DNA from 3 places in the Streptomyces sp. NPDC127092 genome. Region 1 is predicted to be linked to each of the others. Evidence: riboswitches for the same ligand, from Rfam matches in the RefSeq annotation. Region 1 holds a riboswitch; each other region holds the start of a gene.

What was found. A riboswitch is a leader RNA that binds a small molecule or an ion and turns the genes downstream of it on or off. The one in region 1 is predicted to bind cyclic di-AMP.
Region 2: it holds a riboswitch for cyclic di-AMP, as region 1 does, so the genes downstream of both, ACFWJO_RS27055 (M23 family metallopeptidase) here and ACFWJO_RS30205 (M23 family metallopeptidase) in region 1, are expected to answer to the same signal.
Region 3: it holds a riboswitch for cyclic di-AMP, as region 1 does, so the genes downstream of both, ACFWJO_RS31990 (transglycosylase SLT domain-containing protein) here and ACFWJO_RS30205 (M23 family metallopeptidase) in region 1, are expected to answer to the same signal.

The regions. Positions count from the first base shown of each region.
Region 1 covers NZ_JBHXFE010000045.1:43,135-48,767, reverse strand. The annotation lists gene trmB (tRNA (guanosine(46)-N7)-methyltransferase TrmB) at 1-283, shown strand, start outside; gene ACFWJO_RS30215 (PrsW family intramembrane metalloprotease) at 497-1,810, shown strand; gene ACFWJO_RS30210 (aldo/keto reductase) at 1,872-2,828, opposite strand; gene ACFWJO_RS30205 (M23 family metallopeptidase) at 2,947-4,035, opposite strand; cyclic di-AMP (ydaO/yuaA leader) riboswitch at 4,047-4,212, opposite strand; gene ACFWJO_RS30200 (PP2C family protein-serine/threonine phosphatase) at 4,415-5,633, opposite strand, start outside.
Region 2 covers NZ_JBHXFE010000037.1:20,862-26,494, forward strand. The annotation lists gene ACFWJO_RS27040 (GNAT family N-acetyltransferase) at 1-338, opposite strand, end outside; gene ACFWJO_RS27045 (HPr family phosphocarrier protein) at 552-833, shown strand; gene ACFWJO_RS27050 (GntR family transcriptional regulator) at 1,073-1,756, opposite strand; gene ACFWJO_RS27055 (M23 family metallopeptidase) at 1,986-2,756, opposite strand; cyclic di-AMP (ydaO/yuaA leader) riboswitch at 2,769-2,933, opposite strand; gene ACFWJO_RS27060 (M16 family metallopeptidase) at 3,135-4,502, opposite strand; gene ACFWJO_RS27065 (M16 family metallopeptidase) at 4,529-5,633, opposite strand, start outside.
Region 3 covers NZ_JBHXFE010000051.1:54,831-60,463, reverse strand. The annotation lists gene ACFWJO_RS31995 (polysaccharide deacetylase family protein) at 147-944, opposite strand; gene ACFWJO_RS31990 (transglycosylase SLT domain-containing protein) at 1,105-1,968, opposite strand; cyclic di-AMP (ydaO/yuaA leader) riboswitch at 1,973-2,162, opposite strand; gene ACFWJO_RS31985 (alpha/beta fold hydrolase) at 2,473-3,384, opposite strand; gene ACFWJO_RS31980 (protein kinase) at 3,613-5,430, opposite strand.

The DNA of each region.
Region 1 (5,633 bases):
CTGGCCCAAGAAGCGCCACCACAAGCGGCGGCTGATCCAGCCCGAGTTCCTGAGCCTGCTCGCGCCCCGGCTGAAGAAGGGCGGCCTGCTGCACTGCGCCACGGACTGGGAGCCGTACGCGGAGCAGATGCTGGAGGTGCTGAACGCGCACCCCGACTTCGAGAACAGCCAGGCCGACGGCGGTTACGCGCCCAGGCCCGCGTTCCGGCCGCTGACCCGCTTCGAGGGCCAGGGCCTGGACAAGGGACACGTGGTCCACGACCTGCTTTTCCACAGGCGCTGACCTCCCGTCGGGTTTTCCACAGGCTGCCGGAACTCCCTCGCCGCTGTCGGTGACGCTGGTTAGGGTCGTTCCGTGTCGTCGAATCCCATCGCCGGAGCCGGACCTGCCACCGAGCCCGGCCCCACACCCGCACAGGCGGTCGTTCCCGCGCAGGCGGCGGACCCCGCGCAGGCGGCCGTTCCCGCGCAGGCGGCGGACCCCGCCCACGCGGCCGTGCCCGCGCCCGCCCCCGTGCCCGCGCTCGAGAGCGACCAGCCGGACTTCGGTGCCGTGCCGGAGCGCTCCAAGTGGCGTTACAAGCCGCGCAAGGCCTTCTGGCGCAGCCGGCTGGTCCGGGCCGTCGCCCTGATCGCCGCGCTCGCGCTGTGCGCGCTCGCGATCCTGGCGATGGTGCGGGAGGAGACCGGCACCGAGGGCTTCCTCGTGGGCCTCGGCCTCGCCGTGCTGCCGGTGCCGCTGCTCATGGCCGCGTTCCGCTGGCTCGACCGGGTCGAGCCGGCCCCGTGGAAGAACCTGCTGTTCGCGCTCGCCTGGGGCGCGTTCGCCTCCACCCTGGTGGCGATCCTCGCCAACTCCTTCGCCGTGGAGTGGATCAGCAGCGCCACCGCAGACCCCGGCTCCGCCGAGTCCCTCGGCGCCACCGCCGTCGCGCCCGTCGTGGAGGAGACCGCCAAGGGAGCGGCGCTGCTGCTGCTCTTCCTCTTCCGCCGCAGAGACTTCACGGGCCCGGTCGACGGCCTGGTCTACGCGGGGTTCACGGCCACCGGCTTCGCCTTCACCGAGAACATCCTCTATTTGGGCAACGCCTTCGGCGAGGACCAGGAGTTCGGCGCCGGCGGCGTCGGCTCGGTCACCGTGGCCACCTTCTTCGCCCGGGTCATCATGTCCCCGTTCGCGCACCCGCTGTTCACCTCGCTCACCGGCCTCGGCCTCGGCTTCGCCGCGCTGCTCCCGGCCGCCGCCCGGTTCCGCCGCACCCGCCTCTGGCTGCTGCCGTTCGCCGGCCTGCTCCTCGCCATGGGCCTGCACGCGCTGTGGAACGGCTCGGCGACCTTCCACCCGCTGGCGTTCGTCCTCGTCTACGGGATGTTCATGGTGCCGGTCTTCGGGCTGCTCACCTGGCTCGCGATATGGAGCCGGCAGAAGGAGCTGCGCACGATATCCGGCGAGCTCCCGGCCTACGCGACGGCCGGCTGGCTCGCGCACGACGAACCGCTCGCGCTCTCCTCGATGCGGGCCCGCGCGATGGCCCGCGGCTACGCGGCCCGGACCTTCGGCAAGCCGGGCGCGCAGGCCGTCGGCGAGTACGAGGCGTTCGCGACCACCCTGGCGTTCCTGCGCCACCGCGCGCGGCGCGGGCAGGCCGCGCCGGACTTCGCGGTCCGCGAGCAGGAGCTGCTGCACCACCTGTGGCAGCGCCGGCGGGTGGCCTCGCCCGCGCTGACGTACGCGGCCCGGGCGACCGGCCGGGTGTGGGTGCCGCCGCAGTACCTGGACTACGGCGGCTACAACCCGTACCGCGGCTAGCGACCCCGCACCGACCGGACCGCCACGCGCGAGCCCTGGACCGCCCCCGGGCAGGCCCGGATCAGGCGGCGGGTGCCTCGGAGGCCTCCGTGAGCGTGGCGAGTTCCGCCTCCGTCAGGGTCAGGTCGGCCACCGCGACCAGCGCGGGAAGCTGCTCGACCGTGCGGGCCGAGGCGATCGGGGCGGCGACCGTCGGACGGGAGGCCAGCCAGGCGAGGGCCACGGTGGCGGGCTCGGCGTCGTGCGCCGCGGCGACCGCGTCGAGCGCCGCGAGCACCTTCCGGCCGCGCTCGGTCTCCAGGTGCTTGCCGGCGCCCGCGGCGCGGACGCTGGAGACGGTGGCGCCGGGGCGGTACTTGCCGGTCAGGAAGCCGGCGGCGAGCCCGTAGTACGGCACGGCCGCGAGCCCGGCCTGCGCGGCGGTGTCGAGGAGCGGACCCTCGTAGGTCTCGCGGGACACCAGGTTGTACTGGGGCTGCAGGGCGACGTAACGGGCGAGGCCCTCGGCCTCGGCGAAGTCGAGGGAGGCGCGCAGCCGCTCCGGGGAGATGTTGGAGGCGGCGACGGCCCGCACCTTGCCGTCCTTCACCAGCTGGTCGAGGGCGGTGACGATCTCCTCCACCGGCACCGACTCGTCGTCGAAGTGCGTGTAGTAGAGGTCGATGTGGTCGGTGCCGAGGCGGCGCAGCGACTCCTCGGCGGCGGCCTTGATGGTGGTGGCGCTCAGGCCCTTGTACTGCGGGTGGGCACCGACCTTGGTGGCGACGAGGATGTCGGAGCGGTTGCCGCGGGAGGCGAGCCAGCGGCCGATGACGGTCTCGGACTCGCCGCCCTCGTTGCCCTCGGCCCAGGCCGAGTAGACGTCCGCGGTGTCGACGAAGTTGCCGCCGGCGGCGGCGTAGGCGTCGAGGACGGCGAAGGACTGCGCCTCGTCGGCGCTCCAGCCGAAGACGTTGCCGCCGAGGGCGAGCGGGAAGACGTGCAGGTCGGAGGTGCCCAGCTGGCGAAGAGAGGTCATGGGTCGGTCAACCTCCCGCACCACCGGGCCTATTCCGGCGATGCGGAAGGATCACTGGGACCAGACGGTCCACGCGGTCACGCGGTCACGCGGTCACGCGGGTATCCGACCCCGCGCGTCAGACGCTCAGGCCCTTGGAGTTCAGCCACGCCGCCGGGTCGATGCCGTCGCCGGACGGGGTGTGCACCTCGAGGTGGAGGTGGGGGCCGGTGACGTTGCCGGTGGCGCCGACGCGGCCGATGGTCTCGCCGGTGCCGACGGACTGGCCGGCGCCGACGGTCATCGACGAGAGGTGGCAGTACCAGACCTCGGTGCCGTCCTCCAGCTGCAGGACGATGCGGTAGCCGTACGCGCCGGACCAGCCGGCGGACTGCACGGTGCCGCCGTGGACGGCCTTGACCGGGGTGCCGGTGGGAGCGGCGAAGTCCAGGCCGGTGTGGTAGCCGGAGGACCACATCGAGCCGGCCTGGCCGTAGGTCGAGGTGATCGTGTACGAGGAGGTCGGCAGCGCGTAGCTGGCGGCGAGCTGGGCGAGGCGCTCGGCCTCGGCCTTGGCCGCGGCCTCCTCCTCGGCCTTCCGCTTGGCCTCGGCGGCCGCCTTCTCCGCCGCGTCGGCCTTGGCCTCGGCCTCCGCCGCCGCCTTCTCGGCCGCGGCCTTCTCCGCCGCTTCCTTGGCGGCGGCGTCGGCGGCGGCCTGCTGCTGCTCGGCCTGCTGAAGGATGCGGGCGCGCAGCGCCTCGCCGGCGTCGGTCGACGTCTTGGTCTCGGTCCGCGCGTCCGCGCCGGCGCCCTGGTCGGCGGCGGTGGTGTAGGTGAGCGCGGTGAGCGGCTGGGCGTTGTTGCCGGCGGTGTCCGCGGCGCCCTTGTCCTCGGCGTCCGAGCCGATCAGGTCGCCGACGCCCGGCAGTTCGGAGGCGTCGGGCAGGTTCAGGTCCGGAAGCGCTATCGAGACCGGGGGCTTCTGCTGGGCGGTGGCCAGGCCGCCGGCGCCGACGGCGGCGATGACGCCGACACCGAGCACGGTGGAGGAACGGGCGAAGTTGGAGCGCTGCTTGACGACGCGGTGGCGTCCGCCGGAGCGGGTCCGGTCCCGCAGGGAGTCCTCGGTGGGGTTCCACTCCTCCGCGGCCCCGTCCAGGGCGCCCGCCGCGCCGGGGGCGTCGTAGGAGGTGAAGGGGGCTTGCGGAGCCGGGGTGTTGGACGCCACGGAGGCGCTCTCCTTTCCTTCCTTCTCGCCTACCGGGTTAGCTGACGGGTTCGGAGCAGGAAGGTCTCCTACGGGCCGTGCCGCACGGGTCACACGAGTCGGACGAGTGCGGTGGGGCCCGATTCACCCCAAGTGGTGGTTCCCCGGTTCCCTTGCGGGATTCGGCGCGCGCGCACGGTGCCGTCTCTTGCGACGGCTGGGACGACCGCGCTGCGTTATCGAACGTTAATAGACACGGCCGCCCGATTCCAAGCCGTTCCTCTTGATCATTAGCTGAATTGAGAGGGCATCGCCCGATTTGACCCCCACTCAGAAACACGTCAGCAGCAAACCCCCGATCTGACGTTACGTCAATTGTTATCGGAGGGACACCCACCGACTACGGCCGGTCACCGCCCGCCCGGAGGTCGCGGCGAGACGGCCTCCGGCCGCTGCGGCCCGCCCCGTCCGGCGGTACCACCGGCATCGTCCGCCGCCGCTCCGGCTGCCCCGCCGCCCGGCGGCTCACCGCCAGCAGCGCCATGTCGTCCGTCGTGCCCCCGTCCGTGTGCCGGCGCACGTCCGCCACCAGCGCGTCGAGCAGCTCGTCCGGCCCCGGGAAGATCCGCCCCGCCAGCCGCTCGGCAGGGTCGTAGAACACCCCTGCCGCGTCCCGCGCCTCCGACAGGCCGTCCGTGTGGAACAGCAGCGTCGCGCCCTGCGGATACGGCGTCACGTCCGCCCGGTCCGGTCCCCCGCCCAGATCCCCCATGCCCAGCGGCAGCGCGGCCTCGCTCGGCCGCAGCGGCTCCACACCACCGTCGGCGTGCAGCAGCAACGGCTCGGGATGGCCCCGGTTGACCACCCGCACCACCCGGTCGCCGCCCGGGATCTCGGCGAGCACCGCCGTCGTGAAGCCCTCGAACGCGTCCAGGCCCGCGCGCCGCGCGCCCTCCCGCGCCAGCGCCCTCTCCAGGCGCGCCGCCACGCCCTCCAGCGTCGACTCCTGCTCGGCCGCCTCCCGGAAGGCGCCGATGATCACCGCCACCGCCTCCACCGCGTCGAGGCCCTTGCCCCGCACGTCGCCCACCACGAGCCGCACCCCGTGCGGGGTGTCCTGCACCGCGAACAGGTCGCCGCCGATGAACGCGTCCGCCTGCGCCGCCTCGTACCGGGCCGCGATCTGCAGCCCGCCGATCCGCTCGGGCGGCGTGGGCAGCACCGCCTTCTGCGCCGTCTCGGCGATCACCCTCGCGGACGCGAGCCGTTGCCCGCTGCGCCGCGCCACCCGGTTGATCAGCACGGCGAGCGCCGAGACCGTGACGACCGTCAGCACCTCCGTCAACGCCGGGATCGTGTCCGCCGTCCCGTTGTAGAAGTGCAGTCCGATGCTCGCGAGGACCGCGGCGAGCCCCGTGAGCAGCGTCGTCAGCGTGGAGAAGAACGGGGCCGCGATCAGCGGCGCCGCCGAGTACAGCGGCGCCGCCGAGTAGGTGGGCGGCGTGGCCACGTCGTACACCACGCCACCCAGGATCAGCAGCGGAGGCAGGGCCCGCAGGAAGCGCCGGGCACCGCGGTACGGGCTCGCGCCGCCGCCCGGGCCCTCACCGTCCGCCCCG
Region 2 (5,633 bases), on a different contig from region 1:
GGTGCCGATGCGGGCCGGCCCAGCTCGTTGATGCGGTCGTAGCGCACGGTGGCGATGAACTCGCCGCCGACGGTCGCCGCGAGCCCGACCCGGTCGACGAAGTCGTGGTGGGTGAAGCGGTGGACGTCCTTGGCGGAGAGGCGCGGGTAGGGCGCGAAGAAGCGGTAGTACTTCGACTCGTCCGACACCTGCTCGTAGAAGCTGACCAGGCGCTCGGCGTCGTCGGCGGTGATGGGCCTGATGCGCGCGGTGCCGCCGTCCCGGAGGACCACGTCCGCTTCCCAGTGGTCGGGATAGGCGTGCTCCGGCTGCCCCGACTCTTCCGACGCGCTCTGCATGGGGCAAGCGTACGGCCGGGGTACGACAGTGGCACCGGCCGTGCGGGGCACGGTCCCGCGCGGCACCGGCGCACCGCTCGCGCCCGGGGTTCGCGCCGTGCAAGGTAGGGAGGGCCGATCGGCCGCCGGCGTCGGGCCGAAGGTCGGTACGAGCATGTCGTCACCCGTGAGAGACTGGTCTAGACAACCGCTGAAAGTTGAAGGGCAACCACCATGGCTGAGCGCCGCGTCAACGTCGGCTGGGCCGAGGGCCTGCACGCCCGCCCCGCCTCCATCTTCGTCCGTGCCGCCACGGCCGCCGGCGTCCCCGTGACGATCGCCAAGGCCGAAGGCAACCCGGTCAACGCCGCGTCCATGCTCGCGGTGCTCGGCCTGGGCGCCCAGGGTGGCGAGGAGATCGTGCTCGCTTCGGACGCCGACGGCGCCGAGGCCGCGCTCGACCGCCTGGCGAAGCTGGTGGCCGAGGGTCTCGAGGAGCTTCCCGAGACCGTCTGACCCGTCACCTCCCCGACGACGGATCGCGAAGCGGCCGTGTCCTCCGGTTCTCCGGCAGGCACGGCCGTTTTCCTTTCCCGGCGGCGGGGCTCCGGTCCGACGGAAATTCAGCAATGGGTATTGCCGTATTGCCGCCCGCCCGGAAGTCATGGACGGGAGCGAAGCGCCATGGAATTCCGATTCAGGGCAGCACGGAACAGCGGGAAAGAATTCCCGGCTCTTTGTATACGACCCTCGCGTTAATTCCGCGGTCCCGGACTGTTTACGGCATGTTGCGAAACCCTCACACGCGGCCGGTCCGCCTGTTTCAGCCGGTACAGCGGGGCCGCGCGCTCCACGTGCAGCGCGGTCAGCGCCCGGGCCCGTTCCGCGTCGCGGCGGGCGACGGCGTCCACGATGGCCCCATGCTCGGCCCAGGACTCCGCGGGCCGCTCGGCCGGGTCGAGCGCGTACATCCAGGCGATCTTGTGGCGCAGCTGGGTGAGCAGCGTCGTGAGCGGCGGACTGCCCGAGGCCTGGGCGAGGGTCTCGTGGAACCAGCCGCCGAGCGCCGCCAGGTCCTCGCCGCGGCCGCTCCTGGCCCGCTCCTGCCCGAGTCTGACCAGGCCCCGCAGCACCTTGAGGTGGGCGTCGGTGCGCCGCTGGGCGGCCCGGGCCGCACCCAGCGGCTCCAGCAGGGAGCGCATGTCGAGCAGGTCGGCGGCCTCCTGCACGGTGGGCTCGGCGACATGCGCGCCGGCGTGCCGGCGGGTCACGACGAAGCCTTCCGACTCCAGGGTGCGCAGCGCCTCGCGGACCGGGACGCGGGAGACGCCGTAGCGGCGGGCGAGCTGTTCCTCGGTCAGTCTGGCGCCCCGCGCGTACACCCCGGAGACGATGTCGTCCCGGATCGCCGTGCATACCGAGTGCGCGGGAATGCGCATGTCCGACCTCCGAATTCGTCCGCGCTAAACCCCCGTCGGGCGGCGCCTGTCCGGCGACTCTATTGCAGGACGGCGGAATTTCCGATGCCGCCCGGTGACAAAGAACGCAAAAAGCCCCGGCTCGTTTCGAGCCGGGGCTTTCGTGCGGGATGCGCGCGCCGGACCGCGCGGGATTCGCGCCCCGGAAGCCCGCGCCGGACGCCCGTGCCGGATGTCCGTACGGGGTGCGTCAGACGTTGACGCCGCGTGCGCGCAGGTAGGAGATCGGGTTGATGTCGGAGCCGTAGTCCGCGCCGGTGCGCGCCTCGAAGTGGAGGTGCGGGCCGGTGGAGTTGCCGGACGAGCCGGAGACGCCGATCTGCTCGCCCGGCGTGACCTTCTGGCCGACGCGGACGGTGATGGCGGAGAGGTGGCCGTACTGGGTGTACGTGCCGTCGTTCATCCGGATCACGATGTTGTTGCCGTACGCGCCGCCCCAGCCGGCCTCGACGACGGTGCCGGAGCCGACGGAGACGACCTTGCTGCCGTAGGCGGCGTGGAAGTCGATGCCGGAGTGGCTGCCGGAGGACCAGAGCGAGCCGCCGGTCTTGTAGCCGGTGGTCACGTACGAGCCGGCGACGGGGAGCTGGAAGGAGGCGAGGCGCTTGCGCTCCGCCTCGCGGGCGGCGCGCTCCTTGGCCTCGCGGATCTCCTTGGCGCGGGCCTCGGCCTTGCGCTTCGCCTCGGCGGCGGCCTTGACGCGGGCCTCGGCCTCGGCGGCGGCCTTCTCCTGGGCGGCGGCCTGGGCGTCGACGCGCTCGGCGAGGGAGTCCTCGGCGATCACCTGGGTGAGGCCTGTGTCCTCGAGGGAGGTGTCGTCCGTGTCGGCGGCGAGCGCCGGGGAGGCGAGGGTGCCGATCACACCGGTGGTGGCGAGCGTCGCCACGCCGGCGATGCCGGCGCCTCGACGAGCCAGCCGGCTCGGACCACGATGCTTCCCGGTGGCACGGGTGAACGCCATGTAGTGGCTGATCCTTTCCTTCCCTCTCGCCTACCGGGTTAGCTGACGGGTTCGGAGCAGGAAGGTCTCCTACGGGCCCCTCCGCCTGAGCGAAGGCGTCCGATTCACCCCAGGGACTGCGCGTGGGTCCCCGGCTCCCCAGGCTCGCGCCTTGCGGGGACTCGGCGATGACTGTCCGTTGCCGCGGATGCGGCGTCGTGCAACGGCCGGACAGCCGGGTCGACGCTAGGCCGATCTTCTGTCAATCGCCAAACAGACAGCCCAGTTTGTAAGACATGCCACAGGGCAGAAGATCACACTCCTTGGCAATAGGGACATACGGGAGGACCCTGACTAACCGGGTCGTCAGGGTCCTCGAAACCGGGTGCGGCGGCTCAATCAGCCGCTGACGACGGTCACTTCACCGATGCCGAGCGCCCGCACCGGCTCCGCGATCTGCGCCGCGTCGCCGACCAGGACCGTCACGAGCCGGTCCACCGGGAAGGCGTTGACCACGGCCGCGGTCGCCTCCACCGTGCCCGTCTCGGCCAGCCGCGCGTACAACTGCGCCTGGTAGTCGTCCGGGAGGTGCTGCTCGACCTGGTCGGCCAGCGTCCCGGCGACGGACGCGGCCGTCTCGTACTTCAGCGGTGCCACGCCCACCAGGTTCTGCACGGCCACGTCGCGCTCCGCGTCCGTCAGGCCCTCGGCGGCCAGGGTGCGCAGCACCTTCCACAGGTCGTCAAGTGCCGGGCCCGTGTTGGGAGTGTCGACCGAGCCGCTGATGGCGAGCATCGACGCGCCGTTGCCGGCGCCGTCGGAGCGCAGCACCTGGCCGAAGGCCCGCACGCCGTACGTGTAGCCCTTCTCCTCGCGCAGGACGCGGTCCAGGCGGGAGGTGAGGGTGCCGCCGAGGCAGTACGTGCCGAGCACCTGGGCCGCCCACACGCTGTCGTGGCGGTCCGGGCCGACGCGGCCGATGAGCAGCTGCGTCTGGACAGCGCCGGGCCGGTCCACGATGACGACCCGGCCGGTGTCGTCGGCCGTGACGGGCGGCATCGGGCGCGGCGCGGCCGGCTTGCCGCTCCAGGCGCCCAGGGTCTCGGCGAGGACCTTGTCGAGGTCGACGCCGGTCAGGTCGCCGACCACGACGGCGGTGGCGGCGGCCGGACGGACGTACGCGTCGTAGAAGGCGCGGACGGCGGCGGCGTCGATCGCGGCGACGGTCTCCTCGGTGCCCTGGCGCGGCCGGGACATGCGCGAGGCGGCCGGGAACAGCTCCTTGGAGAGCTGCTTGGCGGCACGGCGGGCCGGGTTGGCCGTCTCGTGCGGGATCTCGTCCAGCCGGTTGCGCACCAGCCGCTCGACCTCGGACTCGGCGAACGCCGGGGCGATCAGCGCCTCCGAGAGCAGGCCGAGCGCCTTGGGCAGCCGGGAGACCGGCACCTCGAGCGAGACCCGTACGCCGGGGTGGTCGGCGTGCGCGTCCAGCGTGGCGCCGCAGCGCTCCAGCTCGGCGGCGAACTCCTCGGCCGAGTGCTGGTCGGTGCCCTCGGACAGGGCCCTCGCCATGATCGTGGCGACGCCGTCCAGGCCCTCGGGCTCGGCGTCCAGCGGGGCGTCGAGGAAGATCTCGACGGCCACCACCTGCTGGCCGGGGCGGTGGCAGCGCAGCACGGTCAGGCCGTTGTCGAGCGCGCCGCGCTCCGGGGCCGGGAAGGCCCAGGGCTTCGCCTCGCCCGGGGTGGGCTGCGGGTGGAAGGTCATGCTGGTCAAAGACGTGGCGGCGTCGGTCACCGGTCCGCTCCCTCTTCCTCGTCGCTGTCGGTCTCCTCGGCGGTGTCGCCCACCGGCTCGTAGACCAGGACGGCGCGGTTGTCCGGGCGCAGCCGGGCCTTGGCGACCTCCTGCACCTCCTCGGCGGTGATGTCGAGGACCCGGTCGACGGCGGTCAAGGCCAGCTGCGGGTCGCCGAAGAGCACCGCGTACCGGCACAGTTCGTCGGCGCGGCCGGCGACGGTGCCGAGCCGGTCCAGCCACTCGCGCTCCAACTGGGCCTGGGCGCGCTCCATCTCCTCGGGCGTGGGGCCCTCGGCGGCGAACCGGGCGAGCTCCTCGTCGACGGCCGCCTCGATCTGCGGCACCTCGACGCCGCCGGAGGTCTTGACGTCCAGCCAGCCGAGCGAGGGCGCGCCGGCGAGCCGCAGCAGGCCGAAGCCGGCGGCCACGGCGGTGCGGTCGCGGCGGACCAGCCGGTTGTGCAGGCGGGAGGACTCGCCGCCGCCGAGGACGGTCAGGGCCAGGTCGGCCGCGTCGCACGCGCGCGTGCCGTCGTGCGGCAGCCGGTAGGCCGCCATCAGAGCGCGGGCCGGGACCTCCTCCTCGATGACCTCGCGGCGCTGTTCGCCGATGGTCTCGGGCAGGTCGCCGGGGCGCGGCGCGGGCTTGCCGTCGTGCCCGGGGATGGAGCCGAAGTACTTCTCCACCCAGGCGAGGGTCTGCTCGGGGTCGATGTCGCCGACGACCGAGAGCACCGCGTTGTTCGGCGCGTAGTACGTACGGAAGAAGTTCCGCGCGTCTTCCAGGGTGGCGGCGTCCAGGTCGGCCATCGAGCCGATCGGGGTGTGGTGGTACGGGTGGCCCTCCGGGTACGCGAGGGCGGTGAGGCGCTCGAAGGCGGTGCCGTAGGGCACGTTGTCGTAGCGCTGGCGGCGCTCGTTCTTGACGACGTCGCGCTGGTTCTCCATGGAGACGTCGTCGAGGGCGGTGAGCAGCGAGCCCATGCGGTCGGCCTCCAGCCAGAGCGCGAGCTCCAGCTGGTGCGCCGGCATGGTCTCGAAGTAGTTGGTGCGCTCGAAGCTCGTCGTGCCGTTGAGCGAGCCGCCCGCGCCCTGCACC
Region 3 (5,633 bases), on a different contig from region 1:
CGACCAGATCCTCGACCGCATCTGCCGCTACTGCGACAGGATCTCCGAACCAGGTCACTAGGAGGCGTCCCCCGGCCCTGGTCCGCCGGACGGTCCTCAGGCGGGGTCCGGCCCGGACCCTGCCCGCCCGGGCGGTGTCCGGCGGTTCAGGGCGTGGTCCGCACCGGGAAGCTGGTCGGGTGGCCCTGTTCCTTCAGCCACGGCAGCACCTGCTTCAGCGCCGCGACGGTCTGGGCGCGGTCGCCGCCGCCGTCGTGGAAGAGGATCGTCGGTCCGTTGGACAGCTCCTGCTTCACCGTGTTGACGATGGCGCCGGTGCCCGGCAGCTCGAAGTCCTTGGTGTCCACGTTCCAGCCGAGCGGCCGCATCCCGGCCTCGGCGGCGATGCGCCGGCTGTTCGGGGTGAACGCGCCGCCGGGGGCGCGGTAGTACTCCACCTTCGCTCCGCCGGCCGCCTCCTCGATCATCCGCTTCGCGTCGAGGATCTGCTGCTTCTGGTAGTCGACGGGCTTCTTGTCCATGGTGGTGTCGTGGGACACGGTGTGGTCGCAGAGCCGGTGTCCCTCGGCCACGACCCGCTTGACCAGTTCGGGGAACTCCTTCGCCCGCGGACCGACCATGCAGAACACGGCCTTGACGTCGTTCTCCTTGAGGATGTCGAGCACCTGGGGCGTCCACCGCGGGTCGGGACCGTCGTCGATGGTGATGTTCACCGACGTTCCGCCCGCCTCGGCGGCGTGCGCGATGCTCTGAGGGACCTTCACCGGCGGCACCTGCGCCGGGCCCTTGGCGTCCCCGGCCGGCACCCGCTGCTCCTGCCGCTCCCCCGCCCGGGCCTCGGCCTCGGTGTCCGTCAGCGCGGCGGCCCCCCACGAGGCCAGACCGATCGCGACCGCCGAAGCCACCACGGCTATGTGTGCGGTGTACTTGCCCTTCAGCCCCATGCGGTGCCCACTCCCAGCGTCTTCGTCCCGAACGGCTCCCGCAGGGGAGGACGGAAGAGACGGCCGGAAGGTTTCATCGACGTGCGGGAACGGTGGGGAACGGCACGGCCGGGCGGCCCCTGAGGGCTGCCCGGCCGTGCCGTGGCGGTGAACCGGTCGGTCAGTACGCGCCGAAGACGTTGTCGATCGAGCCGTAGCGGGCGGCGGCGTAGTTGCAGGCGGCCGTGATGTTGGCCACGGGGTCGTAGGGGTCGTTGGCGGTGCCCGCGACGTGGTAGGCCTGGAAGGTGGGGTCGATCACCTGGAGCAGGCCCTTGGACGGGGTGCCGGCGAGGGCGTTCGAGTCCCAGTTGTTGATCGCGCGGGGGTTGCCGGACGACTCGCGCATGATGTTGCGGTAGATGCCGTCGAACGTGCCGGGGATGCCCTCGCGGGCCATGATGTCGAGGGACTCGCGGATCCAGCCCTCGAGGTTGTCGGCGTACGTGTAGCCGGCGGTGCTCGCGGACGCGGCCTTGGTGGCGGCGGTGGCGGCGGCCTTGACGGCCGGGGCCGGGGCGGAGGCGGCGGAGCGCGTGGTGACGGAGGCGCGGGTGGCGGGGGCCGGGGCCGCCGGGCGGGGCGCGGTCCGGGTGGCGGCGACGGAGAGCTTCTGGCCGGGCCGGATGAGACCGGGGTCCTTGCCGACGACCTTCCGGTTGTCGCGGTAGAGCTTCTTCCAGCCGCCCTTCACCCCGTACTTCCCGGCGATCTTCGAGAGCGAGTCGCCGGCGACTACGGAATACTTCACCGGCGCGACCCGGGAGGCCGCCTTCGAGGCGTTCGCCGTGACCGACTGGAGGGCCGCCGAAACCGCGGGCTTTGCCACTGCGACGGAGTGCGTGCCCTGCGGAGCGGCCGCGGCCGCGCTGGTGGCTCCGGCCAGCGGAAGCGCGAGGGCGGCGCTGCCGGTGAGGCTCACGGCGGCGATGCCGCGGGTGAGCGGGACGTTCTTGGGGCGGCGGTGCTTGCCGTGTCCACGCATGGCGGGTTCCTCTCCTCCGCCTGCGAGGTGAGCTGTCGGGTTCGGGCAGGAGATGCCCGGCCGCGGCGTGCGCGGCTTCACCCCGAGCCGTCCCCGGAGACCGGGACCGGCGGCAAACCTGGGTCCCCCGCTCCTGCCGGATGTGTGGTGAGTGCGGTCGCCCGGACGGCGGCAGGATTCGGCGTTTCCGTCCGGTTGCGGGGCGACGCTATGCGAAAACAAATCCGGAAAACAAGGCGGGAATTCCTTGCGGAAAATTGATCTAGCAGGAATTACGAAAGGATCATTCCGCCCGGTACGCGTCGCCGCACCAACCGTTTTCCGCAATACGGCACCTGACGCTCCGCCAGCAGCAGGAGGGCCCGGTCCGGCGTGATTCAGATCACGCGCGCCGACCGGGCCCTTTACTGGAGAGCGAAATACCCGCTTGTGGAATCAGATCCGCATTCCGGCATTGCAGGGGAATAACCGGACATCGTCCGTTTTGCCCTGCAATGGAGTGCGTCAGGCGCGGCCGTGCGGCGCCACCAGCCGTTCCGCGACCAGGCGGGCCGGCTCGCCCATGAGGATCGTGTAGTGGTTGCAGTCCGGCACGAACTCGGCGGTCAGGTTCGGCGCCTGCGCGGTCCAGTGGTCGACGAGCGCGGGCGGCAGCATGCCGGGGGCCTCGCCGAGCAGCCCGAGCGGCGCGTGCAGCAGCAGGGCGGGCACCTTCAGGCCCGCCAGGTCGGTGCCGAACGACGCGGCGCCGGTGAGGAGTTCGCGCCCGTCCTGTCGGACGGCCGCCTCCTGGGCCCGGGAACGGCGGGCGCCTTCGGGGCCGGTGAGGTCGTAGCGGACGTACGACTCGATGTCCGCGTTCCAGTGCGGCCCGAGCGCCGGGTGGGCGCGGAAGAAGTCGACGTAGGCCTGGTCGCTGTCGTACGTCATCGAGAGCCGGGCGAGCGCCGGTCCCAGGCTGGCCGCCAGCACCGCGTCGGGGTCCGCGTCGGCGGGCAGCGGGATCGGCAGGCCGCCGTCGATCAGCAGGAGGCGCTCGAAGAGGCCGGGCGCCCGGGCGGCGGCGCGCAGCGCCACGTACGCGCCCATGGACTGGCCGGTCAGGACCACGGGCCCGCCGTCGCCCCAGGCCCGGGCCGCCGTCACGAGGTCGGCGGCGTGCCGGTCGATGCCGTACGGACCGGAGGCGGTCGAGCTGCCGCCGCGGCCGCGCAGGTCGACCGCGTACAGCGACCAGTCCGCCGGCAGGTGCCGGGCGACGGCCGCGAAGGACATCCCCGAGGCCGAGATGCCGTGGGCGGCGACCGCGGTCCGCGGACCCGTGCCGAAGCGCAGCACGCGGAGCGTCGTCCCGTCCACGGGGAGGTCGAGCGGTATCGCTTCGGGGGCCGGCCGCGGTCCGTCCGCACGGGTCATGGTCGCGTCTCCTCGACGTGTCTGGGCTCGGCCCGTGGCGCGCGACGAACCGAACGGGGTGGTCAGGGCGTGCTGTTGGGGCGGGTCGACGGTACCTCAACGCGACGGCGGGCCTTTCGCCGGTCAGCGCGCCGGCCGCCCGGACGACGAGGGCGTGCGTGATCACGTCGGTCGGCGCCTCCTGCACCACGCGGTACGCACGGGGCTCGGTCCCGGGAGCCAGGGCGCTCACGTCGCCCTGCGGTACGTCCCCAGGACGTGGTCATGGACCTTCCCGACCTCGTCGCGCCGGCTTTCGGGCCCGATGACGATCACGAGGTGGTAGCTGCCCGCGATGAGCACGGCCGCGTTGCGGACGAACAGCTCGCGCCCCCGGTCGTCCGCCCAGGTGAAGTCACCGGTGGCGTACTGCGTCGCACCGACCTCGATCACGCGCATTCCGCTGGCGCTGGACCAGCTGGAGGCGCGCCAGGGGGCCAGCTCCGGCTCGAGGTCCTCCTGATAGACGATGGGCTTGTCGGAGAAGCGCGCCGTCGTGTCGCGGCCCGGGACGATGACGAGTTCCAGGTCGCCCTGGGTGTAGCGGTACTGGCCCTGGGCGTTCCTGTGGGCCGCCGACCAGGCGGCCGGGACCTCGGCCTGGAATCCGCTCTCCTCGACCAGGCGGTATCCGCGCACCGGCTGCGGGCGAGGGGGCTTCGTGCCCGGGGTCGCCGTCGTCCTCGCCTCCGCCTTCGCCGCGGGTGACGACGAGGTGGTGGCCTTGCCGTGCGAACCGGGGCCCGAGGCGCCGGAACGGGCGGTCCCGTCGTTCCACTGCGTGAGCGCCCAGGCTCCGAGCGAGCCGAGCAGGACACAGGCCGCGGCGGCGGCCAGGAGCCTCCGGCGCACCGTCCCCCGCGACGGCCCGGGCGACCGCCGCCCGGAGCCCGGCACCTCGGGGCGGGCCCCACCGGTGACCGGCACGACGTCGGCACTCGGTCCTGCGGTGGCCGGCACGGGCCGGACCGAGTCCGCCCCGACGGACGGGCCTCCTTCGTCCGCTGCGACCTCCTGCGCTACGGGCTCCTCCCCTACCGGCTTCTCCGCTTTCCGGCTCTCCGCTACGGGGTTCTCCCCTACCGGGCTCTCCGCTACGGGGTTCTCCGCCGCCGACCTCTCCGCTACGGAGTTCTGCCCCGCGGCCCCCGCCGAGGTCTGCCCCGCGGCCTCCTCCGCGGGCCGCTCCGCCGCCGCCCGTAGCAACTCCGCCACTTCAGCGGACGAGGGACGGTCGTCCGGACTCTTGGAGAGCAGCGCGTGTACGACGGGCGCCAGGGCGTCGGCCCGCCGGGTCGGCGGGGTCTCGTCGACGACGACGGCCGTGACCGTCTCCTCCATCGACTCGCGATGGAACGGCGACCAGCCCTCCACCATCTGGAACAGCAGGACGCCGAGCGACCACAGGTCGGAGGCGGGCTCCGGGCGCCGGCCGCCCATGCGCTCCGGCGCCGTGTAGGCGAGGGAGCCGACGAACTCCCCGGTCTGCGTGAGCGGCTTCTCGCCCGTGATGTACGCGATGCCGAAGTCCGTGAGCACGACGCCGCCGTCCTCGCGCAGCAGGACGTTGGCCGGCTTCACGTCACGGTGCAGCACGTCCCGTTCGTGAGCCGCCGTCAGCGCCTCGACGACGCGCAGGGCGACGCGGGCCGCCTCCCTTTCGGGCAGAACGCCTTCGCGGTCCAGCCGGTCGGCGAGGGATTCTCCGCGTACCCGCTCCATGACGATCCACGGGTGCCCGTCCTCGATGACGATGTCGTGCACCGTCACCACGCCCGGGTGGTTCACGCGGGCCGCGGCGCGCGCCTCGCGCAAGACCCGTTCGACGCGCGCCGGATCATGCGCCGTGTGGGCCTGCTTGACGGCGACCTCGCGCCGGACGAGGAGGTCGTGTCCGGCCCACACCGTGCCCATGCCGCCCGAACCGAGCCGTTCGTCGAGCCGGTAGCGGCCGCCGACCAACCGGCCCTCGGCCGCGGCCTCCTGGGCCTCGTCCCCCGTCACCATGCGAGCATCATGCCGTATCCCGGCACGGTGGGAGCCGGGCGACGGCCGAAGCGGCGCGTGCCTTTTCTCCGCGGCCGCAACGGTCGGCTTCTGACGCGATCGTGACGTCCCATCAGGCAACCCGCGTCCCTTCCTTCCCGTCCTCCGGGGGCGAGAGGGGCACCCGGAGGGCAGTCCGGGGGATCCGAAACGACGGCTTGCCG